DNA from 4 places in the Micromonospora sp. NPDC051924 genome. Region 2 is predicted to be linked to each of the others. Evidence: riboswitches for the same ligand, from Rfam matches in the RefSeq annotation. Region 2 holds a riboswitch; each other region holds the start of a gene.

Region 1 (7,361 bases), on a different contig from region 2:
GGAAGGACCGCTCCCCCACCGTGCCGAGCCGCACCCGGTCGTCGCCCATCACCATGCAGCAGGGCTGCACCACGCCGGTGCTGGTGATGTAGGCCGCGTCCCAGGGCCAGGAGCAACCGGGCCCGTCGGGCGGCGTGGCGGTGCGGGGCAGGCGCAGGCGTACGCCGAGCCGGCCGGCCTCGGCCGCGGCCCGCGTGAAGGCCTCGGTGGCCCGTTCCGTGTCCACGCCGGTCCAGAGCGCCTGGTCGGCGGTGAACTCGCGGATCTCCGCGTACCGGCCGGCCGGGTCGGCGTCGGAGAAGCTGTGCGACAAGTTCTGCACGTGCAGCTCGTCGACGCCGACCCGGCCGAGCAGCCGGACCAGCTCGGGCAGCTCGTCGACGGTGTCCCGCATGGCGACGAAGACGACCCGGATCCACGGGGTGTCGCTGCCCACCGCCCGCTTCGCCGCCACCAGGCCGGCCAGGTTCGCCAGCACCGTGTCGAAGTCGGCGCCGTCGCGCACCCGCTCGTACGCCTCGGCCCGGGCGCCGTCCAGCGAGACGTGCATCCAGCCCACCCCGCTGGCCACCAGCTCCTCGGCCCGCCGCCGGGTCAGCAGGGTGGCGTTGGTGTTGAACCCGACCACGATGTCCCGCGCCACCGCGGCCGCGATCATCTCCATGAGGTACGGCGACAGCAGCGGCTCGCCGAGCCCCTGGAGGGTGAGGTCGCGCAGCCCGGGCGTGTCGTCCACCACCCGGTGGAACAGCTCCGGGCGCATCGCGCCGGCCAGCTTGTTGACCGGCGGCCGGTAGCGGACCAGGCACATCAGGCAGCGCAGGTTGCACGCGGCGGTCACCTCCAGTTGGAGGCGCGTCGGCAGTGGCGGATCGTCGACGGCGACCGGCATGCCCGGGGTTGCCCCGGTACCGAGGGCCCAAACCTGGCTGCTGCCGCCGACGGGGTCGAACCGGAACCGGGTCCGACCCCGGGTCACGCCCGCTGGCGTACGCGGAACGGCTCGGCGCGGAGATCCGCCTGGAGCAGGCGGAGTGCGGCCTCGGCCGGGGAACCGGCCGCCGCCGGGTAGGTCATCAGCCGGTGCCCGGCGTCCCCGGGCAGGTGCAGCATCTCGAAGTCGAGGTCGAACTCTCCCACCACGGGGTGCCGGAGCCGCTTGGCGCCGGAGACGCAGGTGTGCACCGGATGGCGGGACCACAGGGCGGCGAAGGCGGCGCTCTTCATCGACAGCTCGCCGATCAGCTCGGCGAGTTCCCGGTCGTCGGCGTGCCGGCCGGCCACCAGCCGCAGCCCGGCGACCGCCCGGACGGCCTCGTCGTCCCACCGCACGTGCAGGTCGCGGGTGTGCGAGTCGAGAAAGAGCATCCGGGTCAGGTTGGGCCGGTCCACGGGCCGGTCCGGGGCGTCGAGGTCGAGGTGACCGGCGAGGAGCCGATGCGCCAGAGGGTTCCAGGCCAGCACTTCGGTACGCCGGCCGAGCACCAGCGCCGGCACCTCGGTCATCGCCGCGATCAACTGCCGCACGCCCCGGCCGGCGGTGTCGGGACGCGCCGACCGGCGCCGCCGGCCGGGCCGGGGCCGGGCCAGGTCGTGCAGGTGGGCGAGCTCGTCGTCGGTGAGCCGCAGGGCCCGGGCCAGCGCCTCGATGACCGCGTCCGACGCGTTGGCACTCTGCCCCTGCTCCAGCCGCGTGTAGTAGGTGACGCTGACGCCGGCCAGTTGGGCCAGCTCCTCCCGCCGCAACCCGGGGACCCGTCGGGCGCCGTACGAGACGACGCCGACGTCTTCAGGGGTGAGCCGGGCGCGCCGGCTGCGCAGGAATTCGCCGAGGTCCCCGGCGCCCGGGCGGTGCGGTGCGGTCATCGCCCCATCCTGCCCGGTCCGGCACCCCGTTGCCTGTCCCTGCCGGTGACAGGCAGCCGCAGACCAGGCAGGGCAGGGTGCTGGCCGGCCACGCCGGCCGGACCGACGGTGGTCCCGGGTCGTCCCGTGGACGTCCCGTCGACCGCAAGAAAGGACCTCGATGACCCGTCTGGATTCCCCCGCCGTCACGCCGCGCCCGGCGCCGACCCGGCGTGCCGGGCTCGCGCTGGCCGTGCTGCTCACCGCGAGCTTCACCCTCGCCGTGGACTTCTCCATCCTGACCGTCGCGCTTCCGGTGATCGGCCGGGAGGTCGGGTTCGGGCTGGACACGCTGCAGTGGATCGGCACGTCGTTCGCGCTCTGCGCGGCCGGTTTCACGCTGCTGTTCGGGCGGGTCGCGGACCTGTTCGGCCGGCGCCGGCTGTTCCTCGCCGGGATCGCGGTGCTCGGCCTCTCGTCGCTGGTCGGCGGTCTTGCCACCGGTCCCGGCGTGCTGATCGCGGCGCGGGTCGCCCAGGGCCTGGCCACCGCAGCGGTCACCCCGGCCGCGTTGTCACTGCTGACCACCACGTTCCCGGAAGGTCCGGCCCGGGACCGGGCGCTCGGCCTCAACGGGGCGCTGATGGCCGCCGGCTTCACCACCGGGGCGATCCTCGGCGGCCTGCTGACCGACCTGCTGAGCTGGCGGTGGGCGTTCTTCGTCAACGCGGTGGTGGCGGCCGCGGTGCTGGCCGTGGCCCCGCTGGTGGTGGCCGAGAGCCGGCCACCCCGGCGGCCCCGGCTCGACCTGCCCGGCTCGTTCACCGTCACCGGTGGGTTGCTGGCGTTCGTGTACGGGCTGACGGCCGCCGGTGAACACGGGTGGACCGACCGACGAGCCTTGGCGGCGCTCGCCGTGGGGGCCGTGCTGCTGGTCGCGTTCGGGGCGGTGGAGCGGCGGGCCGCCGCGCCGCTGGTACCCGCCGCGGTGCTGCGCCGCCCGACCGTACGCTGGGGCAACCTCCTCGGGCTGCTCGCCTTCGCCACCGAGACGTCCCTGGTGTTCCTGCTCACCCTCTATCTGCAGCGAGTGCTCGGGCTTCCGCCGCTGGTCGCCGGCGGTTCCTTCGCCGTCCTCGGCATCGGCACCGTGCTCGGCGGCGTGCTGGGGCCACGGCTGGTGGCCGCCTGGGGGGGCCGGCGAACGATCGTGGCCGGTTTCCTGGCTCAGGCCGCCGCGACCGCGCCGCTGCTCCTGCTCGGTGCGGACCGGGGGTGGATGCTGCTGCTGCTCGTCGCCACGTTCGTCGGTGGGGTCGCCAACCTGGTGGTGATCGTCGGCTTCATGGTGACGGCGACATCCGGCCTGCCCGACGGCGAGCAGGGGCTGGCGACCGGCATCGCCACGCTCAGCCAGCAGGTGGGCATCACCGTCGGTATCCCGGTGATGTCCGCGGTGCTGGCCGCGGTGGTGCACGGCCTGGGCACCGACGGCGGGGCGGTGCTCCACGGCGTCACCGCCGCCATCGCCGCGAACGCCGGCGGGTGTCTGCTCGGCGCCGGGCTCGCCGCGTTCCTGCTGCCCGGGCCCGCGTCGGGCCTGGCGGAGACGGGCTGAGCGAGGCACCGGGTCAGTGCGCGAGACGCGGAACGCCCGACCGGTTGCCCGGTCGGGCGTTCCGCGCGGATCCGCCGGGAGGCCGGATTCCGTGGTGCCTCAGCGCAGGCGCAGCTTCTGGCCCGGGAAGATCAGCCCCGGGTCGGCACCGACCACGCGCTTGTTGCGCTCGTACAGCGCCTGCCAGCCGCCGACGAGGTGGTGCGCGTCGGCGATCTCGGACAGGGTGTCACCGGGCTTGACGACGTAGGTGCCGCCGGTGCTCGGGGTGGTGGAGCGGTGCTTGCGGGTGGCCGGCCGGTCACCCCGGAAGGACCGGTCCTTGGTGGCCTTCCTGGTCGACTTCTTCGACCCACCGTCCGACTTGGACGAGTAGTGCTTGGACGAGCCGCCCTTCTTGCCGCACACCGGCCAGGCGCCGATGCCCTGCCCGTCGAGGACCTTCTCGGCGATGGCGATCTGCTCGCTGCGGCTGGCCAGGTCGGCGCGGGCGGCGTACGTCTGACCGCCGTAGCCGTTCCAGGTGCTCTTGGAGAACTGGAGGCCGCCGTAGTAGCCGTTGCCGGTGTTGATGTGCCAGTTGCCGCCGGACTCGCACTGGGCGATGGCGTCCCAGTTGACGCTGGAGGCGCTGGCCGGTGCGGCCGGGCCGAGGATGGCGGCGGCGCCGGTGGCGGCGCCGACGACGAGCGCCCCGACGGCGAGGCGACGCTGCGTGGTCCGTCGGTGACGAGCGACGTGTTCACTTGCCATGTTGGGTTTCCTCCACGCCGACGAGGTGAGCTGTCGGGTTCGGGCCGAGGAGCCCGGCCGCCGATGGCGGCTTCACCCCGAGGTGTCGAGCACCGAGGAACGTGTGGGTCCCCCGCTCCCGCCGTGAGGTCCAGGTACCGCCGGGCCGGTGGCGGGATTAGGCGTTACCGGCCCGTGGTGTCCGCGATCGCGAACGGATACGACGTTAGGAACCCTTTCGGACGAATGCCCACTTCTTGTGAAGTTCTTCACCCGGCCGAGCGACGACGTCACGGCTCGGGTTGCGCGCGGAACCGGCGTGGCGTACACGCGGGCTCATCACCCACAGTGACCGTCCACGCCGGTCCCGTACGCGTCCCTTCAGTACGTCAGGCCGTAGCCCTGCGGGAAGAGCGGCACCTGCCCGTCGCCGGCGTTGATGGGCTGCTGGCTGACCGAGTTCATCCAGGTCATCGGCAGTTTGCCGGTGGGTGCGTACCCGCCGAAGAGGACGTCGGCGACGCCGGCGCCCTCGGTGCCGGGCAGCCAGGAGGCCAGCAGCGCGTCCCACCTGGGCAGTTCGGCCGAGATGTCCATCGGCCGGCCGGAGACCAGCACCACGATCACCGGCACGCCGGCGTTGCGCAGCGTCGAAATAGTGCGCAGGTCCTCACGGTCCAGGCTCATGCTGCCGGTCCGGTCGCCCTGCCCCTCGGCGTACGGTGTCTCGCCGACCACCGCGATCGCGGCCCGGTAGGTCCCGTCGATGCCGGTGCCGCGCTGGTTGTAGGTGACCGTGGTGGTCGGCCCGACGGCGGCGCGGATGCCCTGGAGGATGGTGGTGCCGGGGGTGATGTTGCCCGACGAGCCCTGCCAGGAGATGGTCCAACCGCCGCTCTGGTTGCCGATGTTGTCGGCGTTCTTGCCGGCCACGAAGATCTTGTTGTTGTCCCGGGCCAGCGGCAGGACGCCGCCGCTGTTCTTCAGCAGCACCTGGGACTGGCGCACGGCCTGCCGGGCAAGGCCCCGGTGGGCCGCGTTGCCCACCGTCGGGGTCCAGCTCCGGTCGGTGTACGGGCGCTCGAAGAGCCCCAGTTCGAACTTCTTCGTGAGGATGCGGCGGTTGGCATCGTCGATCCGGCTCATCGGCACGTGCCCGTTCTGCACCTCGGCGCGCAGGGTGCTGATGAAGCTCTTCCAGGCGGTGGGCACCATCACCATGTCGATGCCGGCGTTGATCGCGGTGCTCACCTCGGCGGCGGTGAAGCCGGCGCTGCCGTCGATCTGGTCGATGCCGTTCCAGTCGGAGACGACGAAGCCGGAGAAGCCGAGCTCTCCCTTGAGGACGGTGGTGATCAGGTACTGGTGGCCGTGCAGTTTCACGCCGTTCCAGCTGCTGTAGGAGATCATCACCGCGCCGACCCCGCGCTGGACCGCGGCCTGGAACGGGGGCAGGTGGATGGCCCGCAGGTCGGCCTCACTGAGCTGGGTGTTCCCCTGGTCGTCGCCGCCGGTGGTGCCGCCGTCGCCGACGTAGTGCTTGGCGGTGGCGAGCACCGAGGTGGGGCCGCCGAGGGTGCTGCCCTGCAGGCCGGTGATGAGGGTCGACAGGTTGGACGGCAGGTCGGGGGTCTCGCCGAAGGACTCGTAGGTGCGCCCCCACCGGTCGTTGCGGGCGACGCAGAGGCAGGGGGCGAAGTCCCAGTCCACGCCGGTGCCGGTGATCTCCTCGGCGACGGCCTGGCCGATCTGCTGCACCAGGGCCGCGTCGCGGGTGGCACCGAGCCCGATGTTGTGCGGGAAGATCGTCGCCCCGTACACGTTGTTGTGGCCGTGCACGGCGTCCACCCCGTAGATCATCGGGATGCCGAGCGGGGTGGCGACGGCGGCGCGCTGGAAGCCGTCGTACATGTCGGCCCAGGAGGTGGCGGTGTTCGGCGAGGGCGCCGAACCGCCGCCGGAGAGGATCGAGCCGAGCCGGTAGGTGGTCAGGTCGCTCGTGGTGACCGAACCGCGCTCGGCCTGGGTCATCTGGCCGATCTTCTCGTCCAGGGTCATCCGGGCGAGCAGGTCGGCGACGCGGGTGGCGACGGGCAGCGTCGGGTCCTGGTAGGGCAGGCCGGCGGCGGAGGCCCGGGCGGGCGCGGTCAGGGCGGTGAACGCGACGAGGAGCAGGACGAGCGGGAGGGGACGGTGGCGGTGACGGATCACGGGTCGCTCCTTCCGGAGGAACGCTGAGGCCGTTGACCGGACCCTACGCCCGCACGCATCGACTGTGAACAATCCTTGCAGGTTCCGGAACCGCCGGGCGGGCCGGCGCCGGAGCGGACTACCGTGGCGGAGGTTCGCGCAAGATCGGACGAGGTGGCGAAGACGGACATGACCGACCACGGACACGAGCTGCTCTTCGGCGGCTTCCTCACCCCCACCGCCGGGCGACCGGAGCAGGTGGTGGCGCTGGCCAAGCTCTGCGAGCAGGCCGGCCTCGACCTGGTCACCTTCCAGGACCACCCGTACCAGCCGGGGTTCCTGGACACCTGGACGCTGATGTCGTTCGTGGCCGCGGCGACCAGCCGGGTCCGACTGGCCGGCAACGTGCTGAACCTGCCGCTGCGCCAGCCGGTGGTCCTCGCCCGCAGCGTGGCCAGCCTCGACCTGCTCACCGGCGGCCGGGTGGAGCTGGGGCTGGGCGCCGGCGCGTTCTGGGAGGCGATCGAGGCGGTCGGCGGGCGGCGGCTCAGCCCCGGGCAGGCGGTGGACGCCCTGGACGAGGCGATCCGGGTGATCCGCGAGGTGTGGGACACCGGCCGGCGCGGCATGGTCCGGGTCGAGGGCGAGCACTACCGGGTGGTCGGGGCGAAGCGCGGACCCGCGCCGGCGCACCCGGTCGGGATCTGGGTCGGCGCGTACAAGCCGCGGATGCTGCGGCTGGTCGGGCGGGCGGCGGACGGCTGGCTGCCGTCGCTGGCGTACCTGCCGAAGGGACCGGCGGAGCTGCCGGCCCTCAACGCGCTGGTCGACGAGGGCGCGGCGGCCGCCGGCCGGGACCCGGCGGCGGTGCGGCGGCTGCTCAACGTCAACGGCACGTTCACCCGCTCCGCGACCGGCTTCCTGAAAGGGCCGCCCGAGCAGTGGGTGGAGGAGCTGGCCGGGCTGGCCCTGGACC
Region 2 (7,361 bases):
TGCTGCGTGTGACGGTGGTCGGCGAGGCCGCCTCCGCCGTCGGCCGGGTCGACCAGGTCGTAGGAAGGCACTGCATTGACGCCGACCACTCCGGAACAGGCACTCGCGGAGCTGTCCGCCGGTAACCGCAGGTTCGTCACCGGCGCCCCCCGCCATCCCAATCAGGATGCCGGCCACCGCGCCGCCGTCGCCGACGGCCAGCACCCGTTCGCGGTGATCGTCGGCTGCTCCGACTCCCGGCTCGCCGCCGAGATCATCTTCGACCGGGGCCTCGGCGACCTCTTCGTGGTCCGTACCGCCGGGCACACCGTCGGGCCCGAGGTGCTCGGCAGCGTCGAGTACGCGGTCACCGTCCTCGGCACCCCGCTGGTCGTGGTGCTCGGCCACGACTCCTGCGGCGCGGTGCAGGCCGCCCGCGAGTCGGTGCGCACCGGCACGTCCGCCGCCGGGCACCTCGGCGCGCTGGTGGACGCCGTCGCCCCCAGCCTGCTGCGGGCCGCCCGGGAGGGCGTCGAGGACGTCGACGGCATCGTCGACATCCACATCGCGCAGACCGTGGAGGCCATGCTGGCCCGCTCCGCCGTACTCGCCGAGCGGGTGTCCGCCGGGCGGTGCGGGGTGGTCGGCATGTCGTACCGGCTCAGCGCGGGCGAGGTGCGGACGGTGGCCGAGGTACCGGCCCGCACGCCGACCCCGACGCTGCCCGGCCCGGCCGCGGCCACGGACCCGGCGCCCACCACCGTCGCCGGCTGAACCGATACCGGAAACGCCACAGGGGCCGTCCCGCACGTGCGGGACGGCCCCTGCCGGTGCACGAGGTCGCTACAGCAGCGACATGTGCACGTGGTCGGTGTGGTTGGATGGTCCGCTGTACGACTTCCAACCGGTCGCCGGGAACCAGATCTGCCGGTTCCAGATCACGTAGTAGATGCCCAGCCGGTCGGCGTTGCGGATGAGGAAGGCGGCGACGTTGTTGCCGTACATCCGCGTGTCGTTGTTGTGCCAGGGAGAGAAGCCGCTCTTCTGCAGCGACCAGTCGCAGGCCCGGCCCTTCGGATGCTCCCACGGCCCACCGGAGCGGTAGCAGCCCGCGAAGCGATTGAAGCCGGCCCGTCGCACTTCCTTGTACGCGTGCAGCGTGCGCGGGGTGACGCAGCCGGAGGTGGTCGGGTCGTTCTCGCTGCACGACTCCGGCTTCCAGTCGCCGTCGGCCGTCCGACCGGGCCCCATCCGGGCAACCGGGGAGGTGGCCGAGACCAGACCGCCGGTGAAGCCGATGCCGCCGACCAACTTCAGTGCCTTCTCCGTCTCGGCCTTCTCGCGGGCCATCACGTTGGTCTGCTTCTGCTGCTCGCGCACCTCGGCGTCGAGGGCGAGCTTCGCCTGCTCGGCGCGGTTCTTCGCCGCGTTGACCTCGGCGAGCTTCTGCGCGTTCACCATGTTCAGCTCGTCCAGCGCGGCGGCCCGGCGGACGAACGAGTCGGGCGTGTTGCTCTCCAGCAGCATGGTCATCGCACCCAGCCGGCCGGTCCGGTAGGACTGCGCCGCGATCGCGGTGACCTGCGGGCTCAGCGCGTCGAGTTGCTGCTGCGCCGCCCGGACCTCCAGGGCCAGCTGGAGCTGGCGCTTCTTCGACTTCTCCAGCTTGTTCTTCGCCTGGAGGTAGTTCTTGTTCGCCTGGGCGATGGCGTCGGTGATGAGGAGGTCGCCGTCCTCCTCGTGCTCCGCGGGCGCGGGGTTGGTCGGCGCGGCCAGCGCCGGGGCGGGCCCGGCGAGGACGGCGCACGCGGCGAACACGGCCACCAGGGGTGTCAACCAGCGGCGCAGGGGTGCCGTCAACAGTGTTCCCTTCCGTCGACCGCCGACCGGGTTAGCTGCCGGGTTCGGGACGGAAGTGGCCCCTACCGCTGGCGCGGATTCACCCCAGGTACCTGGTTCCCCGGCTCGCCCGTGGGCGATTGGGCGGTGGCACCGCTGGCGCCGCTGCGCGCCTTCGGCGGTGACCGGGAGCGAGGTTACCCGAGAGTGCGTGCGGGGTTCTACGTCCGGAAGCCGACCAGAAGCCCTATTTCGTCGTGGCCCTGCGTGACCAGCGTCGCGTTTGAAATCGGTGGTCACGCTGCGGAGTGTCACCATGCCGGCTCCGTGGTCCTTTCCGGCCCGTGCCGCTCCCCGAGCGCCGCCAGGACGTCGTGCCGCGCCGCCGGCGGACGCGGCGTCACCGGCCCGCCCGGTCCGGCCGGCGTGCTGGCGGTCCCACCCCGGCCGGCGGTGGTGACCATCGCGGCCAGCCCGGTGGTCAGCGGTACGGCGGCGATCAGGCCGAGCGTGGCCACCGCGCTGCGGACGATCTCCTGGGCCATGAACTCACTGGTGAGGATCTCGCCGACCGGCCGGGAGTCGGCGACGAGCAGGAGCAGCAGCGGGAGCGACGCGCCCGCGTACGCCAGCACGATGGTGTTGACCGTGGACGCGATGTGCGCCCGGCCCACCCGGGTGGCCGCCCGGTAGAGCTGGCGCCGGGACAGCCCCGGGTTGGCGTGCGCCAGTTCGGTGACCGTGGCCGCCTGGGTGACCGTGACGTCGTCCAGCACGCCCAGCGAGCCGATGATGATGCCGGCGAGCAGCAGCCCGTGCAGGTCGACGTCCCGCTGGAACATGGAGAGCGTGGTGGCGTCCTCGCTGCCGAAGCCGGTGAGGTGGGTGGCCGCGGTGGCCAACGTGCCGAGGACCCCGGTGAGCACCAGGCTGCCCAGGGTGCCGAGGACCGCCACCGAGGTCTGCGCGGTGATGCCGTGCGTGAGGTAGAGCACCACGAACATGATCAGCGCGGCGCCGACGATAGCGACCAGCAGCGGCGGCTGGCCGGCGCCGATCCCGGGGAGCACGAAGCCGAGCAGGACGGCGAAGCTGGCGACCAGACCGCCCAGCGCGGCCAGCCCGCGCCAGCGGCCGAAGGCCACGATGGCGACGGCGAAGAGCACGGCCAGCCAGACCAGCGGCGTACCCCGCTGGTGCTCGGCGATGTTGTAGCTCTTCGTCGCCGGGTCGGCCGGGTCCGTCAGCTCGACCAGGATGATCCTGTCGCCGACCTCGACCCGGGGCGCGCCCGGCCCGGACGGGACCGGTGCCTCGACCTGGTGGCCGGCGTCCGGCCCCTGCTCGGCGGCGACGGTGACCGTGCCGCACGGACCCTCGGACCCGCCCGGACCACCCTCCGGGGTCTCCGGCGTCACCGGGCAGGGCTCGGTCACCACCCGGGTCACCGTGCCCTGGTAGCGCGGCAGGTCCGGGCCGCTCGCCGGCTCCCGGGTGTCGCGGGGCCAGAGCACCAGCGCGGCGATCACCGTGATCGCGAAGAGCGGCACCACCGTGGCGACGAGCAGTCGCCGCACGCCCGGCGGGGCGGACGGTGCGGGACGAGTGTGGTCGGCGCCCATCGCGAGTCTCCCAACGATTCACAGCGGGATAGGTGTCACCCGATCGGTCGGTTCGCCGGCCGGGGGGTGCCCGCGGGGTGACGCAGGCCCGGGTCGTCGCCCGGAATGGTAGTCAGCGGGACCCGCCGCGCGGCCGACGCGGGACGGGGCCGGCGGTTCCTCCCGGGCCGCCCGGCGCCACCCGCTACCGTGGTTGCCGTGGCGACGGAGGCGGCGGCGACCGGACGGTGGGTCCGGCTCCTGCTGCTGCTCTGCACCCTGGTCGGGCTGACCGCGATGCACACCCTTGGCCACGGCACGCACACCTCGGCCGACCACGGCACGGAGGACGGGACCGGCCACCACCTGGCGGCGCCTGCGGCCCTCGCCGAACTGGCAGCGCCCGCGGCTCTCGCCGGCCCGGCAGCTCATTCGGCCCTCGCCGCCATGGCGGACCTCCCGGTCCTCACCGGTACGGCCCCGGACTGCCCGGGTGATGCCTGCCACCTGCGTGCCCTGCCGCTCGGCGACCTCGGTGGCCATCCGTCCGGCTGGGACGTGTGCCTGGCGGTGCTCGGCGCGTTCGCCGTCGCACTGCTGGTCGCCGTGCTGCTCGGAGCCCGGTGGGCCGCCGGCCCGACCGTCGGTGGACCGCTCCGGCTCGCCGCCGGGCCGCGCGCCCCGCCGGTCCGGCCGTACGGACTACGCCTCGCCACGGTGTCGGTGCTGCGCAGATAGGAGCGTCCGACGCGGGTTCACCGGAGCACCGGCGTCCCGCGTCCCCGCCCGCTGCCTACGTTCCGACACCGAAAGGCTCTTCCACCGTGTTCACTCGTACCCTCGCGCGTCGGGCCGCCCTGGCCGGCGCGACCGCCACCGCCGCCCTCGTCCTCACCGCCTGCGGCGGCAACTCGACGTCCGGTTCCGGCCACGACATGCCGGGCATGGGCGGCACCGGCACGCCCGCCGCCGGGGCCTCGGCCTCGTTCGGAAACGCGGACGTGATGTTCGCCCAGATGATGATCCCGCACCACCAGCAGGCCGTGCAGATGGCGGAGCTGGCCGAGAGCCGGGCCGCCGACCCGGAGCTGAAGAAGCTGGCCGCGCAGATCAAGGGCGCCCAGGCGCCGGAGATCGCCACCATGACGGGCTGGCTCACCGCCTGGGGCCGGCCGGCCCCGTCGGCGAGCGCCGGGCACGGCATGCCGGGGATGGATCACGGCATGCCCGGGATGATGTCCGACGCCGACATGACGAAGCTCGCCGCGGCGTCCGGCACGGACTTCGACAAGCAGTTCCTGACCATGATGATCGCCCACCACGAGGGCGCGATCACCATGGCGAAGGACGAGCTGGCCCAGGGCGCCAACCCGGACGCCAAGGCGCTGGCCCAGCAGATCGTCACCGCTCAGCAGGGTGAGATCGACACCATGCGGAAGATGCTCGACCGGCTCTGAGCCGAAGCGCGCCGGGTGCCGGGGTCGTCCGCGACCCGGGCACCCGGCGTCGGCCGGTCAGGCGAGGCCGGCGCGGCGGCGGCGGTACTCCTCCTCGTCGATCTCGCCGCGGGCGTACCGCTCGTCGAGGACGCGCCGGGCCGAGGAGGGGGTGTTCCCGGTGCGGTCCCGCTCGGTGAGGCGGATCACCAGCCACACCAGCCCGACCAGCACCACCAGCCCCAGCAGGGACCAGATCCACATCCAGCCCATCATCGGGCCGTTCCACATCATCTGGCCGCCCTCCCGTCTGTACCCGAGGGTCGGCCGGTCCGGCGCGAGGGTGGCGCCGGCCCCGGTCGCCATCTTGAACGTACGCTGACGGCGGCTCGTCCGGGCCGGGTCGGTCGACCCGACGCCGGGGGACGGAAGTCCTGGTCAGCCGCGCTTCATCAGCCGGCCGACGGCGGCCATCATCTCGGTCGCCATCTCGTCGGCGCGCCCCTCGGCGGCGCCCTCGTGCATGCAGTGTCGGGCGTGCCCGTCGAGCAGGCCGAGTCCGACCTTGTCCAGGGCGGCCTGGATGGCGGAGATCTGGGTCAGCACGTCGATGCAGTAGCGGTCGTCCTCGACCATCTTCTCGATGCCGCGGACCTGGCCCTCGATACGGCGGAGCCGCGCGAGCAGCTGGTCCTTGCTGGCGGTGTAGCCCCGGGTCGGGGTCGTCGGTGCGGTCATGACGTCCAGGATAGCGTACCCCTCGGGGGTATGGTACGGTCGCATCTGTCGCCGATACCCCCACCGGGTATTGGCAACGGCGAGAGTGGCAGCCGTCTCTCCACCTCTTACCCCTGGGGGGTATAAGATGAGGGCGGCAGGAAGGGAGTAGCGATGGTCAACACCACCTATCAGGTGCAGGGCATGACCTGCGGGCACTGCGTCAACTCGGTCAGCACCGAGGTCGGCGCCCTCGCGGGCGTCACCGACGTGCAGGTGGACCTGGCCTCCGGCCAGGTCACCGTCACCAGCGAGAGCCCGTTGGACACGGACGCCGTCCGCGCCGCCGTGGACGAGGCCGGTTACGACCTCGTCGGGGCGTGACGGGTCCGAAGACCCGAAGGAACCGAGGTACCACGATGAACACGGCGACTAAGCTGAGCGGCTTCGCCCTCGGCCTCGCGGCGGTGTTCGGCGCGGCGTACGGGGCCGGTCACCTGGCCGGCCCCGTCACCCCCGCCGCCGAGACCCGCCACGACGCCACCGCACCCGACCACGACTCCGCCGACGCCGGCCACGCGAGCGGCGACGCCGCCGGCCACCTGCCCGGCGGGCTGCTCGTCTCCGACCGCGGCTACACCCTGCAACCGATTACCGCCCCGGCCGGCGAGTTCGCCTTCCGGATCACCGGCCCGGACGGCCGGCCGGTCACCCGCTTCGACGTGGCGCACGACAAGCGCATGCACCTGATCGTCGCCCGCCGCGACCTGTCCGGCTTCCGGCACGTTCACCCGGACCTGGCCGCCGACGGCACCTGGCGGGTCGCCTCGCCGCTCGCCGGGCCGGGCGCCTGGCGGGCGTTCGCCGACTTCACTCCGACCGGCGGGGAGCCGCTGACCCTCGGGGTCGACGTCACCGTCCCCGGCGCGCTCGCCGAGCGGCCGCTGCCGGCACCCGCCACCAGCACCACCGTCGACGGCTACACGGTCACCCTGACCGGCGCCCCGCAGCCCGGCCGGTCCAGCCGGCTCACCCTGACCGTCAGCCGGGACGGGCGGCCGGTCACCGACCTCCAGCCCTACCTCGGGGCGTACGGGCACCTGGTGGCGCTGCGCCAGGGCGATCTGGCGTACCTGCACGTGCACCCGGAGGGCGCGCCCGGCGACGGGCGGACCCCGGCCGGCCCGGCGGTCACCTTCGCCGCCGAGGTGCCCTCGGCCGGGGCGTACCGCCTCTACCTGGACTTCCGGCACGGCGACGCGGTGCACACCGCGGAGTTCACCGTGGTGGTGGGCGACGTTCCGCCGCCGGCCGCGCCGACCACCACCACCGCACCGACCCCGGACGCCGGCCACGGCACCCCGGGTCACGGACACAACTGACAGGAGGTGCCGCGATGACCTCGACCGCGAAGTCGTTGCCGGTCGCGCCGAATCGGATCGAACTCGCGATCGGCGGCATGACCTGCGCCTCCTGCGCCGCCCGGATCGAGAAGAAGCTCAACCGGCTGGACGGCGTCGAGGCGACGGTCAACTACGCCACCGAGAAGGCCACCGTCCGGTACGCCGACGACGTCACCCCGGCGTACCTGATCGCCACGGTGGAGAAGACCGGCTACACGGCCGCCGTACCGCCCCCGCCGGCGCAGGCCGCCGACGCGGCGACCGCGGAGCCGGTGGACGAACTGCGCGGGCTGCGTACCCGCCTGTGGGTGTCGGTGGCCCTGGCCGTGCCGGTGATCCTGCTGGCCATGGTGCCGGCCTGGCAGTTCGACTACTGGCAGTGGCTG
Region 3 (7,361 bases), on a different contig from region 2:
TTCCCCGCCGGTCCCGCGTCATGCCGCGCGGTGCGGGACCTTCGACCGTTGCCAGGTTGGCCCCGGTACGGGACGATCGTGCGAACCGTCGACGGCGAGGGAGTCCGGGGTTGCTCAGCAGCGACACCTTCAGCTACACCGTGCAGGCCCGCTGCACCCGGGCGGAAGCGTCCGCCCTGCTCAGCGACCTGACCCGGCAGGGCGAGCTGCATCCGCTGATCGTCCGCGTGCGCGAGCTGCCGCCCCGACCCGGCGCCCTGGCCAGCTACGCGATCACCGACCGGCTGGAGCTGGGTCCGCTGCACTTCCCGGTCACCTATCAGGCGGACGTGCTGATCGCGAACGAGGACGAGGTGGTGACCGTGGCCCGGCAGCAGCCGGCCACCACCGTGCGCAACCACACCCGGCTGCGGGACGAGCCCGACGGCGCGGTGCGGATCGACGTGGAGATCACCCTCTCCGCCCCAGCGCCCGTGTTCGGGTACGCCTTCCGGCAGGCCCGTGCCGCCCATCTCGGCCTGGCCAGCCGGCTCGGCGCCACCCTGGAACAGGGGCGCACGGCCTGACTCAGGCGCCCCGCCCGGCCGGCACCGCCCGGCGGGACGCCGGCCCGGTCGCCCGTGGCAGCCGCCCCCACGGCTTGTACGTGGACAGCACCGTGGCGATCAGCAGCAGCGTGGTGGAGACGCTCGGCGCGACGACCAGGTCGACCCGAAGGTGGGTGGAGGCCGCGGCGCCCAGCTCGCCGAGGTGCCGGATCCGGGGGGTCAGCAGCAGGAGCACCAGCCCGAGCATGACGGTGGTGATGCCGAACTTGACCAGCACCCACCGCCAGCGCAGCAGGCCCCAGGGGGTGAGCAGCGCGCTGGCCACCCCGACCAGCCAGACCGCCACGCTGAGCGGTGCGAACAGCCAGGTCACCAGCAGACCGGCGGTCGGGTAGACCATCTCGGGGTCGGCCCCGCGCAGCCCGGCGACGCCCAGGGTGAGCAGCACCAGGTCCGCGCCGAGCCAGCCCATCGAGGTGACCAGGTGGAGGGTCAGCAGGGCCTTGCGCCCGGTGGGGGAGAGTCGGCTCATGCGGCCGATCCTCCGCCGCCGGGTCGCGGGCGTCGTGGGGTCGGGGACGACATCCGGCGTACGTCGCCGGACGTAGGGTGGCCCGCCGCCGGCGGGCCACCCCGGCTCAGTAGACCGACAGGTGCACGTGGTTGGTGTGGTCGCTGGACGGATCGCCGTTCCCGCCGCTGTACGCCTTCCACCCGCTGCTGGGAAGCCAGATCTGCTTGTACCAGATCACGTAGAGCACGGCGAGCGCGTCGGAGTTGCGGATGAAGTAGGCCGCCAGGTTGTTGCCGTACGTCTTGTCGCCGCCGGTGGCCACGCCGCCGAAGCCGTCCTGCTGCGCGGCGAAGTCGCAGGCCCGGCCCTTCGGGTGCTCGCCCGAGCCGCTGGGCCGGTAGCAGGAGACGTACCGGGTGAACCCGGCGGCCTTGGCCTGCTGGAGGGCGTGCAGCGTACGCGGGGTGATGCAGCCGTCGGCGGGCGTCGGGTCGTTGACGCTGCACGACTCCGGCGGCCAGGACCCGTCGGCGTTGCGCGGCGCCGGGGTGGCGGTCGCGGTGGACGTGCCCCGGGTGCCGCTGCCGTCCGTGGCGGCCGCCTTCCGGTTGGCCACCTCCAGGGCCTGCTCGGCCTGCTGCTTGCGCTTGGCCATCACCGCGACCTGCTTGCGCTGCTCCTGGATCTCGCCGTTGAGCGCGACCTGGGTACGGGTGGCCCGGTCCCGGGTGTCGAGCAGCTCGCGCAGCGCCCGGTCCTCATGGGCGGCGACCTGGGACAGCGCGGCGGCCCGGTCGAGGAAGCCCTCCGGGCTGCTGCTGCCGAGCAACGCCTGGGCGGTGCCGAGCCGCCCGCTGCGGTACGCCACCGCGGCGATCTCGCCGACCTTGGCGTCGCGGCTGCCCAGCTCGGCGTTGATCGTGGTGAGCTGGGCGTTGAGCTGCTTCTGCCGGGCGACCGAGCGGTTCAGCGCGGTCCGCGCGTCCAGCCAGCCCTTGCTGGCCGCGTCGAGCTGGGCGCGCAGGGCCGGGGTGCCGCCCTCGTCGTCGCCGGGTGCGGCGGCGAGCAGGCCGGTCGGGGAAGCCGCCGAGGCGGGGGAGACCGGCAGGGTCGCGACGCCGAGGGCGAGCGCCGCGACGAGCAGGGCCGCCAACCGGGCGGCCGTCCGTCGTACAGGTGCCACTGATGGCATTCAGGTGTCCTTCCGTCAACCGCCGACCGGGTTAGCTGACGGGTTCGGGACGGAAGATCCCTACCGCTGACGCGGATGCACCCCAGGTACGTGGTTCCCCGGCTCGCCGTGCTCCGGCGATTAGGCGACGGCCACCCCCGGGCGCCGATGGGCGCCGCCCGGCGGAGGCCGCGACCGAGCCTACCGGCGGTCCGCCGAGCCGACCCGGGTCGCGGGCCGGTCAGTCGGGGTTAAAGCCGGCATAAGTGCACAATAACCACTTGGATTTAAGATTGTCCTAATTACCACTCGACCGACCCGCAGGCGCCGGCGGACGCTCCGGGTTCGATCTGCAACGTGGCGTGGTCGATGCGGAAGTCCTCGTGCAGCGCGGCCCGCGCCGCCGCGAGAACCTCGCCGACCTCCGCGCCGGGGTTCATGGTCAGGTGCGCCGAGGCCACCTCCATGCCGGAGGTGAGGGTCCAGACGTGCAGGTCGTGCACCTCGGCGACGCCGGGCACCGCGGCCAGGCGGTCGTGCACCGCGGTCACCTGGAGATGCTCGGGGGCGGCCTGCACCAGGATCCGTACCGCGGCCCGGCCGAGCCGCCAGGTGCGCGGCAGGATGAACAACCCGATCCCGACCGCGACGAGCGGGTCGGCCCACCACCAGTCGGTCACCGCGATGACCAGGGCCGCGCCGATCACCCCGAGCGAGCCGAGCAGGTCGCCCAGCACCTCCAGGTACGCCCCGCGCAGGTTGATGCTCTCCTCCGCCCCGGAGCGCAGCAGCGCGAAGGCGGCGAGATTGGCGAGCAGGCCCAGCACCGCCACGGCGAGCATCGGGCCGGCGAGGACCTCCGGCGGCCGGCCGAACCGGCGGACCGCCTCGACCAGCACGTAGACGGCGACCGCGCCGAGCAGCACCGCGTTGGCCAGGGCGGCCAGCACCTCCAGCCGGTAGAGCCCGAAGGTGCGCTGCGGGTCGGTGTCGGCCCGGCGGGTGGCGGTGATCGCCGCGAGGGCCATCCCGATCCCGAGCACGTCGGTGAACATGTGCCCGGCGTCGGAGAGCAGGGCCAGCGAGCCGGTGGCGAACGCGGCCACGGCCTCCACCAGCATCAGGGCGGTGAGCAGACCGAACGCGGCCCAGAGCCGACCCCGGTGGCGGTGCGCGGCGTTGGTCACCGCACCGCTGTGGTCATGCCCTGCGCCCACGCCCACACCCTCTCGTCCGTCGGCCCGGCCCGGCTCAATCTATGTTCACATCGCTATGTGTGCAAATGAACGTCGGATGTCCGTCGGCCGCCTCCGTCGGGTCCCGCTCAGCCCACCGGGTCGAGCGTGGTGAGGCGCTGGGTGGCCCGGGAGAGCGCCACGTAGAGGGTCCGCACCCCGGAGCCCGGGTCGGCCCGGATCTCGCTCGGGGCGACCAGCGCCACGCCGTCGTACTCCATGCCCTTGGCCTGGAGGCTGGTCACCACCTGGAGCCGGTTGCCGCCGAGGCCGGCCAGCCAGCCGGCCACCTCGTCCCGGCGGGGCACCGGGGTGATCACCCCGACCGTGCCCTCGACCTCGGCCAGCAGGGCACGGACCGCCGCCATGGTGGCCGGCGCCAGCTCAGCCGGGGGCACCGCCAGCTCGACCGGTTCGACACCGGTGGAGCGGACCGCGGTGGGCAGCGGCAGGTCCGGGTAGAGCCGGCGGATCTCCGCCGCCGCCACCGCGAAGATCTCCGCCGAGTTCCGGTAGTTGGTGGTCAGCTCGTAGCGGTACCGGCGGCGGCGTCCCAGCGCGTGGTCGCGGGCCCGGGTCAGCTCCTGCGGGTCGCCGGTCCAGGCGGTCTGCGCCGGGTCGCCGACCACCGTCCAGGAGGCCAGCCGGCCCCGCCGGCCGATCATCCGCCACTGCATCGGCGACACGTCCTGGGACTCGTCGACCACCACGTGGGCGTAGTCGCGGTAGTCCTCCGGGCGCTCCCGCGCGGCCGCCCGGGCCGCCCGCTGCCGGTCGGCGTACGTGCTCAGCTCGCGGACGCCTCCGGCGAGCTGGAACGGGTCGCGCTTCGGCCGCTGCCGCTGGACCGGCTTGCCCAGCAGCGCGTCCAGCTCGTCCAGGAGCGCCACGTCCGCGATGGTCAGCCCCTCGGTGTCCAGGCTCCGGTACGCCTCGGTCAGCAGCCGGATCTCCGCCCCGGACAGCACCCCGCCGGCGTATCGGCGCAGCCGCTCGGGGCGGGCCAGCCAGCCGAGCACGTGCCGCGGGTGCAGCCGCGGCCACCACCCCTTCAGGAACTCCCGGAACTCCGGGCGCTCGATGATCTCGTCCTCGAACGCGGGCTGCTCCGGCAACCAGCCCACCCGCAGCGTGCGGGCCTGCGCGTAGAGCGCGGCGAGGACGGAGTCGAAGCCCATCCGGCGCACCTCGTTGCGCCGCGCCCCACGGGACAACGCCCGGTCCCGGATCGCGTCCAGCTCGGCCCGCTCCAGCCGGAGCAGCTCACCCCGGTAGAGCAGACGCAGCTCGGTCGGCGCGTCCGGCGCGGCGTCCCGGATCGCACGTTCCAGCACCCGCCGCATCCGCAGCGAACCCTTCACCGCCGCCACCTCGGGCGGGTCGGTGCGGGTCGCCGACATGCCGGGGAAGAGCGAGCCGAGCGAGTGCAGGGTGGCGGTCTCCTCGCCGAGGGAGGGCAGCACCGAGGCGATGTACTCGACGAACACCCCGGACGGGCCGACCACCAGGATGCCGCCGCCGGCGTACCGGGCCCGGTCGGAGTAGAGCAGGTACGCGGCGCGGTGCAGGGCCACCGCCGTCTTGCCGGTGCCCGGGCCGCCCGAGACGATCGTGACGCCGTTGCCAGGGGAGCGGATCGCCTCGTCCTGCTCCCGCTGGATGGTGGCGACGATGTCCCGCATGCCCCGCCCGGTGGCCCGGGACAGGGTGGCCAGCAGCGCGCCGTCGCCGACCACCGCCAGGTCCGGCGGCGCGGACTCCGGGTCCAGCAGATCGTCCTCGATCCGGGTGACCTTTTCCGCCGACGACTGGATCGTGCGCCGGCGTACCACGCCCATCGGCTCGGCCGGGGTGGCCTGGTAGAACGCGGCGGCGGCGGGCGCCCGCCAGTCCACCACCAGCGTCTCGGCGTTCTCCCCGCGCACCCCGAGCCGGCCCACGTGCAGCACCTGCCCGGTCCGTAGATCGAGCCGGCCGAAGACCAGCCCCTCGTGCTCGGCGTCCAGCACGTGCCGGCGCTGCGCCGCGTGGAAGACCATCGCGTCCCGCTCCACCAGCGCGCCGAAGTTGCCCACCCGGGCCAGCTGGTAGCCCTCCCGCTCGGCCTCGGCAGCGGCGCGACGCAGCTCCGCGAGCCGGGCGTACACCCGGTCGAGGTGCCGCTGCTCGACGGCGATCTCCCGGTCCAGGGTGGTCTGGTCGCTCAACGCGGGGGCTCCTGATGGTCACGTGGCGGGCACGGCGGGCTGAATGAGGGTACGGGCCGGCGCCCCGGCCCCTGTCAAGGGCCATGCCGGTACCCGGGCCCCGCCCGTGCCGGTTGCCCGTTATCCGGCCGTTCCCACCCCTTGTCCGGCCGGTTCCACCCCCGGCCGCCCACCCGCCACCGTCTTCGGGCAGGTCGTTGCGGCCCGGGCCGCGCGGGTCCGCGCGGCCGGCCGGGCCAGCGCCCGCTCGACCACCGCGGCGAGGGCCGCGTTGACCTCGTCGGGGCGTTCCATCATGAGCATGTGCCCGGCGCCCGGGCAGACGGTCAGCTCGGTGGTGGGCAGCGCCGCGGCGATCGACTCGGCGCACGGCGGCGGGGTGAGCCGGTCCCGGTCGCCGACCAGCGCGGCGGCCGGCAGGTCGCCGAGCGCGGCCAGGGTGTCCAGCCGGTGCTGGGCGCCGATCGAGGCGCGGAACCCGCCGATCGAGCGGAGCGAGGCGTGCGCCACCGCCGAGGTCACCAGCCGGATGTCCGCCGGATCGCAGCGGTCGCCGAAGAGCATCCAGCGGATGCTCGGCCGCAACGCCCGCAGCAGGGCGCGCGGCGGCCGCCACGAGCCGCAGCGGGCCAGCACGCCGGCGCCGGTGGTCTCGGCGAGCCGGATCAGCCGGGCGATCCGCGGCGAGAGCCCGTACACCGTGTGGGTGTGTCCCTCGGCGGTGGTGGAGACGAAGACCAGCCCGGCGGTTCGGGCGGTGAAGTGCCCGGGGTGGCGGTGCGCGTACTCCATCAGCGTCATCCCGCCCATCGAGTGCCCGACCAGCACGATCCGCCCGGCCGGGGCGATCTCGTCCAGCACCGCGGCCAGGTCGTCGCCGAGCTGGGCCAGGGTGGCGGTGCGCAGGGCCATGCAGCTGGACCGGCCGTGGCCCCGGGCGTCGTACGTCACCACCCGGACCCGGTCGCCGAACCGGTTCCGCAGGTCGGCGAGCTGCCGGTGCCAGCTGCGCCCGTCCAGCGTCCAGCCGTGCAGCAGGATCGCGGTGACCTCGGCGTCGACCGGCCCGGTGGCCTCGACGTGCAGGCGTACGCCGTCGGGAAGTCGTACCTCCAGGTGTTCCGGCATCGTCAACCTCCCCCGGGCGGCCGGTGTCTGCTCACCGGCGTAACCCGGCGGTAACAACCGGCTACCCGCCATGACAACACGCCAACCATGACGGTGAGAAGATTCCGAACCCGGCTCCGCGCCGTCGGATCGGTGACCACGCTTGAGGGATGCCGCCGTCGAGTCCCACCCCGGCCGCCCGGAGCCCGCGTGCCGCCCTCGCCGAGCTGCTGGCCGGCAACCGCCGCTTCGTCAGCGGCCAGCCGGTGCACGGCCACGACGTCACCGCCGCCGCGGCGGTCGCCTCCGGCGACCAGCAGCCGTACGCCGTCGTGCTGGGCTGCATCGACTCGCGGGTCCCGCTGGAGGCGATCTTCGACCAGACCTTCGGGTCGATCTGCGTCATCCGCACCGGCGCGCACGTGCTGGACCGGGCGGTGCTCGGCTCCATCGAGTTCGTGGTCGGCCAGCTCGCGGTGCCGTTGGTGATGGTGCTCGGGCACGAGCGCTGCGGGGCGGTCGGCTCCGCCGTGGCGGCGCTGCGCACCGGGGAGCGGCCGGGCGGCTCGCTGGCGTACC
Region 4 (7,361 bases), on a different contig from region 2:
TCTTCCCGACCGCTTAGAGGGCGTCTGATTCACGTATTTTGCGAGTGATGCTGCCTTCAGTCGTGTCGCCAGGTTGGGGTGGTTTCGTTGGTGACGCGTTTGGTGAGGTTGTCGATCATGGCGATGCGGATCATGCTGGCGGAGTTGTCGGGTAGGGCTTCGTAGTCGCGGGCCAGGCGGCGGTGCAGCATGATCCAGCCGAGGGTGCGTTCGATGACCCATCGGCGTTTGACCACCGAGAATCCTTTGATGTGCGGGTCTTTGGCGACGACCTCGACGTCGATGCCGAGGGTGGCGCCGTGTTCGATGACCTTGTTCTTGAAGCCGGCGTCGACCCAGGTCTTGGCCAGGGCGGGATGAGCGGCTTTGGCCTGGTCGAGGAGGTTGATGCCGATGGTGTTGTCGCTGGCGCTGGCGGCGGTGACGATGACGGCGAGGAGCAGGCCGAGGGTGTCGGTGACGATGCCGCGTTTGCGTCCGACGATCTTCTTGCCGGCGTCGATGCCCTGGCTGGCCAGTGGTGCGTTGGTGGAGGTCTTCACGCTCTGGGTGTCGATCACGGCGGCCGTTGGTTGTGGGGTGCGTCCGGCCTTGGCGCGGGCCAGGCCGGTGAGGTCGTAGTTGAGCTGGGTGAAGAGGTCGTCGCCTGTCCAGGCGGTGAAGTAGCCGTAGACGGTCTGCCAGGGCGGGAAGTCGTGGGGCAGGTAGCGCCAGGCGATGCCGGTGCGGTTGACGTAGAGGATGGCGTTGAAGATCTCCCGCAGGTCGTGGGTGGCGGTACGTCCGCCGATCCCGGCGTCGGTGCGGGCCTGGCGCCAGGCGGTCAGCCGTGGTGCGATCAGCGCCCAGCGGGCGTCGGACAGGTCGGAGGGGTAGGCGGGTCGCTCGGCCACACGCCATGTCTACTGTGGACCACGGAGTGGATCGCAGTTGGGTCCGACGATTCCCGAACTTTCTGAACCAGACACGATCTGCGGATCAAAGCAGGGCATCTCGCATCGACATCAATCAGGTGAACCTGGTCCCAAAGGTGATCATTCGACCCTGCCGACGTCTCGCCGGCCAGACCCACGAAAGCAGCAATACGTAGTGGGAGTGATCAAAACGCCCAGTTAGGGCGCGTCTCACCGGACTTGTCGAGGCGAGCGCGGTGAAAGTCGTGCCGGGGCGGTCGCGGCGGGACACGCGACCGGTCCGTCCCGTTGATAATGATCGACATGACCGCGCGATACGACGAGGTGCTCGGCCCGCTGCGTGAGGCGTACGACGCGCGGGCGGCCGAGCGGGACGGGCTGATCAAGGAGCCGTGGAAGCTGGCGGAACGGCAGGCGTTCCGTGACCGGCTGGCGCCGGGCGCGCAGCTGCTGGAGATCGGCGCCGGCACCGGGCAGGACAGCGCCTACTTCCAACAGGAGGGCTTCGCCGTCGTCGCGGCTGACCTCTCGCCGGTGATGGTCGAGCACTGCCGGGCCAAGGACATCGAGGCCCACGTCATGGACTTCCTGCACCTGACCTTCCCGGCCGGCTCGTTCGACGCGGTGTTCGCGATGAACTGCCTGCTGCACGTGCCCAACCACGACCTGCCCGCAGTCCTGGCGGCGATCCGGGCGGTGCTGCGCCCCGGCGGGCTCTTCTTCGCCGGCATGTACGGCGGCAACGAAACCGCCGAAGGTCCCATCGACGGCGACGAGTACGTGCCACCGCGCTTCTTCTCGTGGCGCACCGATGAGCAGTTACTCGGCTTCGCCACCGCATGGTTCGACGTCGTGGACTTCCACCCCGTCGACGTCGGTCGCGGCCACCGGTTCCAGTCGCTGACGCTGCGCCGCCCGGACCCCGCATAGCGGAGTGGAGAGGACCATGGCGAAGTCGGACATCAAGCGGGATCGTAAGGACCTCTATGCCGCCCGCGCCGGCAGCTTCCAGCTCGTGGATGTGCCCGAGCTGCCGTTCCTGATGGTCGACGGCGAGGGCGACCCCAACACGTCAAAGTCCTACCAGGATGCGCTGGCAGCGTTGTACGCCGTTTCGTACGCGCTGAAGTTCGCCAGCAAGCAGCGGCTCGGCCGGGACCATGTCGTCGCTCCGCTGGAGGGCTTGTGGTCAGCCGATGATCCGGCCGCCTTCGTGACTCGGGCCAAAGGCGAGTGGCGATGGACCATGATGATCACACAGCCTGGGTGGATCACCGCTGACGTGGTGGACGAGGCGGTCCGGCTGGCCGCCACCAAGAAACACCTGCCGGCAGCGAACCAGATACGGTTCGAGCGGTACGCCGAGGGATTGTCCGTGCAGGCCCTGCACGTCGGCTCGTACGACGACGAGGGTCCCGTGCTCGAGCGCCTCCACCATGAGTTCATGCCGGCCAACGGCCTCACGTTCAACGGGCCGCACCACGAGATCTATCTCAGCGACCCGCGGAGGACCGAGCCGGCGAAGCTGCGGACCATCCTGCGCCAACCCGTGGCCCGTCGCTGACCACCACGCACGCGTTCCACCTCGGCCAGGTGCGACTGCATCAGGTCCTCACAGGTACGGGTCGAGCAGGGTGAGCACCGCCTCCGGGTCCTCGACGTGGGCGTTGTGGCCGAGCCCCGGCAACGTGGCGACCGGCACGCCCAGCTCCTTGAGCTGCGCGTCGGACACCATCGGATCCTGCTCGCCCCGGGCCAGCAGCACCGGCACGTCGGTCGCGGCGAGCAGGGCGGGCAGCCGCGGCTCCCCCACCGCGAAGGCGGCCGGGTCCATGGCCAGCCGCCAGCGGCCGTCCTCCCGGCGCAGCCCGGCGTCCACCACCGGATGGTCCGGGGCGAACAGCCCGGCCAGCCCGGAGACGCGCAGGTAGCGCCGGGCCGCCTCGTCCCGGCTGGCGAACCAGGTCACCGGCCGCCCGGCCAGCTCGCCGGCCTTCGCCAGCTCGGCCGGGGACCAGACGACCTTGATGCCCAGCCCCACCACGGCGTCCACCGGCAACCCCCGGGACCGCGCCGCCAGGGCCAGCGCCACCACTCCGCCGAGGGAGTGCCCGAGCACCACGAGGCGGTCCCGGGCACCGAGCCGTTCGGCGACCGGGCCGAGCCCCTCCAGCACCCGGCGGGCGAGGGCTTCGAAGGAGTATTCGGGCAGCGGCGGGGACCAGCCGTGGCCGGCCAGGTCGGGGGCGAGCCAGCGGCCCGCCCAGCGGCGCTCCAACAGCGGCGCCCAGGGCAGCCACACCTCGCCGGTGGCGCCCATGCCGTGCAACAGCAGCAGATGGCGGGTACCCGTCGCGTCACCCATACGGCGCAGTGTGCCATCGGACGGACACGACGCGCGAGACGGGACGGCCGTGGAGTCCGACAGACGACGTCGGGCCCCGGCTCGGGGGGGAGCCGGGGCCCGACGGGGCGGGGTGCGATCAGGCGGAGTAGCCGCGGGTGGCCATCCAGTTCGCCAGGTCGATGGTGCTCATCCAGTACGCCGGCACCGACGGGTCGGCCGAGTCGGCGATCCGGACGGTGCGGCCGTCGTTCTTGTAGCCGACCACCGCGATGTAGTGGCCGCCGGAGAAGGAGTGCCAGCCGCCGTCGGTGTCGGTGGCGTCGCCGACGATGTTGGCGACCACGCCACGGCCGTCGGTGACGGCCTTGACCACGTCGGCCTGGAGCTGGTCCATCTGGGCCGGGGTGGGGCTGCCGGGGATCATGTGGGTCCGCCACGGGTTGCCCTTGAGCATCTGGTTGAGCCCGCGGGTGGTGTCCTCGGCGGAGTTGGTGCCGTTCTCGCCGGCGTTCAGCGGGGCGACCATCGCGTCCTGGGTGGTCTCGACGCCGCTCGCGCTGAGCGCGTTGCGCACCGCGGCCGGGCCGCAGTTCCAGTAGGCGGTCTGCGCCTCGTAGGTGTAGTCGAGGACCTTGGTCGACGGGGGCTTCGGCTTGGCCTTCTTCGTGACGTCCGGGTCGGCCTTGGCGGTGCTGGCCTTCGCCGTGGGCGACGCGCTCGGCGAAGCGGACGGCGACGATGGTGCGGCGATCTTGGCCTCGGCGGCGACCTGACCCAGCTGCGGGGCCAACTCGGCGACGGCGGCGGTGTGCTGCTGGCGCACCGGCGAGTCGTTGGTGGCAGCCAGGGCGGCGCCGGTGCCGCCGGCCAGGACGAGCGCCGCGGCCGAGCCGGCGACGATCTGGTACGGGCGCTCGGTCGCGAGGCGGCGCAGCTGTCGCTTCAGGTGGTGCTTCACGTGTTCCTCCACGGGGGGCCGGAGCGGCACACGCCCGCCCGCCGCGCGGAGGAACTCACGCGCGTTCGTGGGGCGGGGTGGCCGCGGGAAGGGAAGCGCCCGGAGTGGCCGGGCTGCCGGGGGTGCTTGGACGCTGTCAGGCGAGCGCCGGCACCGGTGCGCCGTGGAGGCGGGGAGAGGATCGGGGGGTGGTCGGCACGAGGATGGGACTCCTTCCTACACCGCCTACCGGGTTAGCTGACGGATTCGGGCGGGAAGTACGCCCTACCGCGGCCGAAGCTCGCGGATTCACCCCGGTGTTGCACTGGGTCCCCGGTTCGTGAGATCACGATTGAGCGGGTCGGCACGGCGTCGCCTCTTGCGATCGAAAACCGCACCGGACGCGCCGACACTACCGGCGGGTACGCCACCTGCCAAGCGTCCCCACCTGCGTAAACCTCGAACATCATTACTCTGACCGGAACAGCCGATCACTGACGTTACTCAATGGGACGAGCAGTTATGTCGGAACTGTCGGGCAACAATCGGACATCGGGTAGCGAGCGGCCCGGAATTGCGGGAGTCGATCGCCCGAGCTGTTCCCGATGACCGTTTCGGGCATCCCGTGACGGGGCTCACCACATTCGGGTAACGATTCAGCCCACCCGGGCCGGGCGCCAGCGCGCACGGGTGGTCACGGCCGGGGCGGCCGGCACCGGAGCGGGCTGCCGGGTCACCGGCTCGGCCGACCGCGCCGGCACCACGCCCGGACGCAGTGCCGTGGCGGCCGCGTACGCCTCGGCGGCCAGGACGCGAGCCGCGTCGGCGGCCAACTCGGCGTCCCGCCACGCCCGCTGCTCCCGCTCGGCGGCGGTCCGCCAGCCGGAGCGCCGGTGCTCGCGTACCGCCCGGGCCAGGACGATCTCCTGCCCGGCCGGGTGCCGGCGGGGGTCCCAGCCGTTGCGGTGGGCGAGCACGTCGGCCAACTGCCGGGCGGTCAGGTCGCCCCGCCAGTGCGCCGCCATCGCGGCGTGGTGCAGCCAGCGCTCCCGGGCCGCGTACTCGGCCGGGGTGCGGGGTGTACGCGGCTCGGGCAGCGCGGCGGCGCCGGCGAGGCGGCGGGCGAGGACCTCGGCCTCGTCGTACGCCCGCCAGGCCTGCCCGACCTCGCCCTGGGCGGCGAGCCACTGCTCGCGGCGGCGGCGGGCGGTCTGCGCGGCCCCGGCGGCCGCCACCGCCACCTCGTCGGCGTACCGGCTCAGGTCGGCGCGGCGGGCGGCCTCCTCGGCGGCCGGATCGGGGGCCACCTCGGGCGGGGTGTCCCGCTCCGGCCGGGCGACCAGCACGGCGAGGACGCCGAGGGCGAGCAGGAGCAGCGCGGACCAGATGGCGGTGGCCTCGGGAACGGTGGTGAGGAAGTGGTGGAGAACGGTCTTTTCCATGATCGGCACCTCACGGGGAACGTCGTGGTGGAGAGGTCCGCACGGCCGGTGGCGCGGGGCGCGACCGTCGGGGATGCGCCGCCGGGCCGCCGCCGGGCGGGTGCGGGGGTGAGGTTCGGTGGTACGGCGAGGGTGGGCCGGAGCCGCCCGACGTTCAGCGGGCGGGCGGGGCCCGGGAGCCGACGGTCGCCGGGACCGCCCCGACCAGGACCTGCTCCCGGTCGACCGGGACCACCCGGACCGGGCGCTGCGGCGACGCCGGCACGCCGGCCGGGACGGTCGCGGCCAGGTCCGATCCCACGGTCCGTCCGACGGGGTCGGACCGGCGGATCACCGACCGGTGGGCGGCGCCGGGAAGGGCGGAACCGCCCTGGACGACGTGCTCGGCCGGGACACCGGATGGCCGGGGCGCGGCGTGCGCGGTCGCGCCGACGGGCAGCGAGGCGGCACCGAGCGAGAAGGCGACGACCACGGCCAGGCTGGCCAGCATGCGGGCGGTCCAGCGCGCCACCCACCACACGGGACAGGTGAGCGCAATCGGGAGCACGGCTCCAACCTACCGCCGCCGCCGCCACGCTCGCACCGTCGAACGGCGTGTCGCGCCACCCTCGTCCACCACACCGCCCACTGTGGACATCACCCCGCCGCACGCAGGTTCCGAGGCGCCTCATTCACGGAAAGAGTGGCCTCCGGGCGTGGAATGGCCACGCTTTCCGTGAATCAGTGCCCATCTTGGCGCGGCGGCGGGCTCCGCTCAGGCCCGGTCGCGCCGGCCGGCGTACTCGACGGGGCGCGGCGGGGCGGGGAGCGCGACCGGCCCGGCGGGGGCCGGGACCGACGGCGCGGCGGCCCGCGCGCGGACCCGACGGGACGATCCCAGTCGGCGCATGATCGGTAGCTCCACCCACCGGTGCAGGGCGGCGGCGAGCAGCAGGTTGACCAGCAGGAAGCCGAGCGCGAAGAGCGGCCCCCACCAGCCGCGCAGGCCCTCCCCCCAGTCGCCGGTGAGCCGCAGCACGGTCCGCATCACCAGGACGTGCACCAGGTAGAAGGCGAACGAAACCTCACCGAGCCAGACCATCGGGCGGGACCGCCACGGCGTCCGCCGACCGCGCACGTCCGCGTCCGCGGCGGCGGTGATGACCAGGAGGTACGCGACCGCGAGCAGGGCCGCCCAGAACTCGGCGCGGATCCACTGCGCGGCCACCGCCCAGGTGACGACGAAGAGCAGGCTGGCCACGGTCAGGTTCGGCCCCCGCCAGCGGCCCCGACGCATCAGCTCGGCCGCGGCGACGCCCATCCAGAACTCCAGCGACCGGACGACCGGGAAGATCTGGGTGAACCACCACCGGCCTTCCTCCGGCACCAGCAGCTGGCCGGGCCAGAGGGCCAGGATGAGCAGGGGTGCGGCGACCACCGCCGCCCACAGCAGGCCGGTCCGGGCGCGGCGCAGGTGCGGCAGCACGAACGGCAGGCAGAGGTAGAAGGCCAGCTCGCAGGAGAGCGACCAGCTCACGTTGTTGACGCTGTAGAAGTAGCCGTCGAGCGGGATCCAGGCCTGCAGCAGGAAGAGGTTGCCGAGCGCGGCCCACGGCGGGACCGGGTCGGCGAACCAGAACGCGACGGCCAGCGCCACCACGAACGTCACCAGGTGGTTCGGGTAGATCTTGGCCAGCCGGCGACGCAGGAAGGTCCGCCGGGGCTCGCCGTCCCGGTACGAC

Evidence for each region. A riboswitch is a leader RNA that binds a small molecule or an ion and turns the genes downstream of it on or off. The one in region 2 is predicted to bind cyclic di-AMP.
Region 1: it holds a riboswitch for cyclic di-AMP, as region 2 does, so the genes downstream of both, ACZ6S5_RS03210 (transglycosylase family protein) here and ACZ6S5_RS20075 (coiled-coil domain-containing protein) in region 2, are expected to answer to the same signal.
Region 3: it holds a riboswitch for cyclic di-AMP, as region 2 does, so the genes downstream of both, ACZ6S5_RS23435 (coiled-coil domain-containing protein) here and ACZ6S5_RS20075 (coiled-coil domain-containing protein) in region 2, are expected to answer to the same signal.
Region 4: it holds a riboswitch for cyclic di-AMP, as region 2 does, so the genes downstream of both, ACZ6S5_RS19430 (C39 family peptidase) here and ACZ6S5_RS20075 (coiled-coil domain-containing protein) in region 2, are expected to answer to the same signal.

The regions. Positions count from the first base shown of each region.
Region 1 is NZ_JBVJJA010000003.1:141,582-148,942, forward strand. It holds gene ACZ6S5_RS03195 (radical SAM protein) at 1-979, opposite strand, end outside; gene ACZ6S5_RS03200 (helix-turn-helix domain-containing protein) at 976-1,866, opposite strand; gene ACZ6S5_RS03205 (MFS transporter) at 2,027-3,463, shown strand; gene ACZ6S5_RS03210 (transglycosylase family protein) at 3,563-4,216, opposite strand; cyclic di-AMP (ydaO/yuaA leader) riboswitch at 4,218-4,390, opposite strand; gene ACZ6S5_RS03215 (glycoside hydrolase family 3 protein) at 4,577-6,406, opposite strand; gene ACZ6S5_RS03220 (LLM class flavin-dependent oxidoreductase) at 6,575-7,361, shown strand, end outside.
Region 2 is NZ_JBVJJA010000024.1:71,962-79,322, forward strand. It holds gene ACZ6S5_RS20070 (carbonic anhydrase) at 76-753, shown strand; gene ACZ6S5_RS20075 (coiled-coil domain-containing protein) at 823-1,839, opposite strand; cyclic di-AMP (ydaO/yuaA leader) riboswitch at 1,845-1,975, opposite strand; gene ACZ6S5_RS20080 (YibE/F family protein) at 2,130-3,440, opposite strand; gene ACZ6S5_RS20085 (hypothetical protein) at 3,639-4,157, shown strand; gene ACZ6S5_RS20090 (DUF305 domain-containing protein) at 4,244-4,876, shown strand; gene ACZ6S5_RS20095 (SHOCT domain-containing protein) at 4,934-5,221, opposite strand; gene ACZ6S5_RS20100 (metal-sensitive transcriptional regulator) at 5,294-5,593, opposite strand; gene ACZ6S5_RS20105 (heavy-metal-associated domain-containing protein) at 5,747-5,956, shown strand; gene ACZ6S5_RS20110 (hypothetical protein) at 5,992-6,954, shown strand; gene ACZ6S5_RS20115 (heavy metal translocating P-type ATPase) at 6,969-7,361, shown strand, end outside.
Region 3 is NZ_JBVJJA010000031.1:66,013-73,373, forward strand. It holds gene ACZ6S5_RS23425 (SRPBCC family protein) at 111-566, shown strand; gene ACZ6S5_RS23430 (hypothetical protein) at 568-1,080, opposite strand; gene ACZ6S5_RS23435 (coiled-coil domain-containing protein) at 1,187-2,254, opposite strand; cyclic di-AMP (ydaO/yuaA leader) riboswitch at 2,260-2,391, opposite strand; gene ACZ6S5_RS23440 (cation diffusion facilitator family transporter) at 2,536-3,450, opposite strand; gene ACZ6S5_RS23445 (HelD family protein) at 3,558-5,675, opposite strand; partial or broken gene ACZ6S5_RS23450 (alpha/beta fold hydrolase) at 5,895-6,803, opposite strand; gene ACZ6S5_RS23455 (carbonic anhydrase) at 6,953-7,361, shown strand, end outside.
Region 4 is NZ_JBVJJA010000023.1:60,480-67,840, forward strand. It holds gene ACZ6S5_RS19405 (CDP-glycerol glycerophosphotransferase family protein) at 1-17, shown strand, start outside; gene ACZ6S5_RS19410 (IS5 family transposase) at 57-893, opposite strand; gene ACZ6S5_RS19415 (class I SAM-dependent methyltransferase) at 1,209-1,844, shown strand; gene ACZ6S5_RS19420 (GyrI-like domain-containing protein) at 1,861-2,478, shown strand; gene ACZ6S5_RS19425 (alpha/beta fold hydrolase) at 2,527-3,279, opposite strand; gene ACZ6S5_RS19430 (C39 family peptidase) at 3,398-4,231, opposite strand; cyclic di-AMP (ydaO/yuaA leader) riboswitch at 4,427-4,567, opposite strand; gene ACZ6S5_RS19435 (hypothetical protein) at 4,855-5,640, opposite strand; gene ACZ6S5_RS19440 (hypothetical protein) at 5,795-6,151, opposite strand; gene ACZ6S5_RS19445 (acyltransferase family protein) at 6,395-7,361, opposite strand, start outside.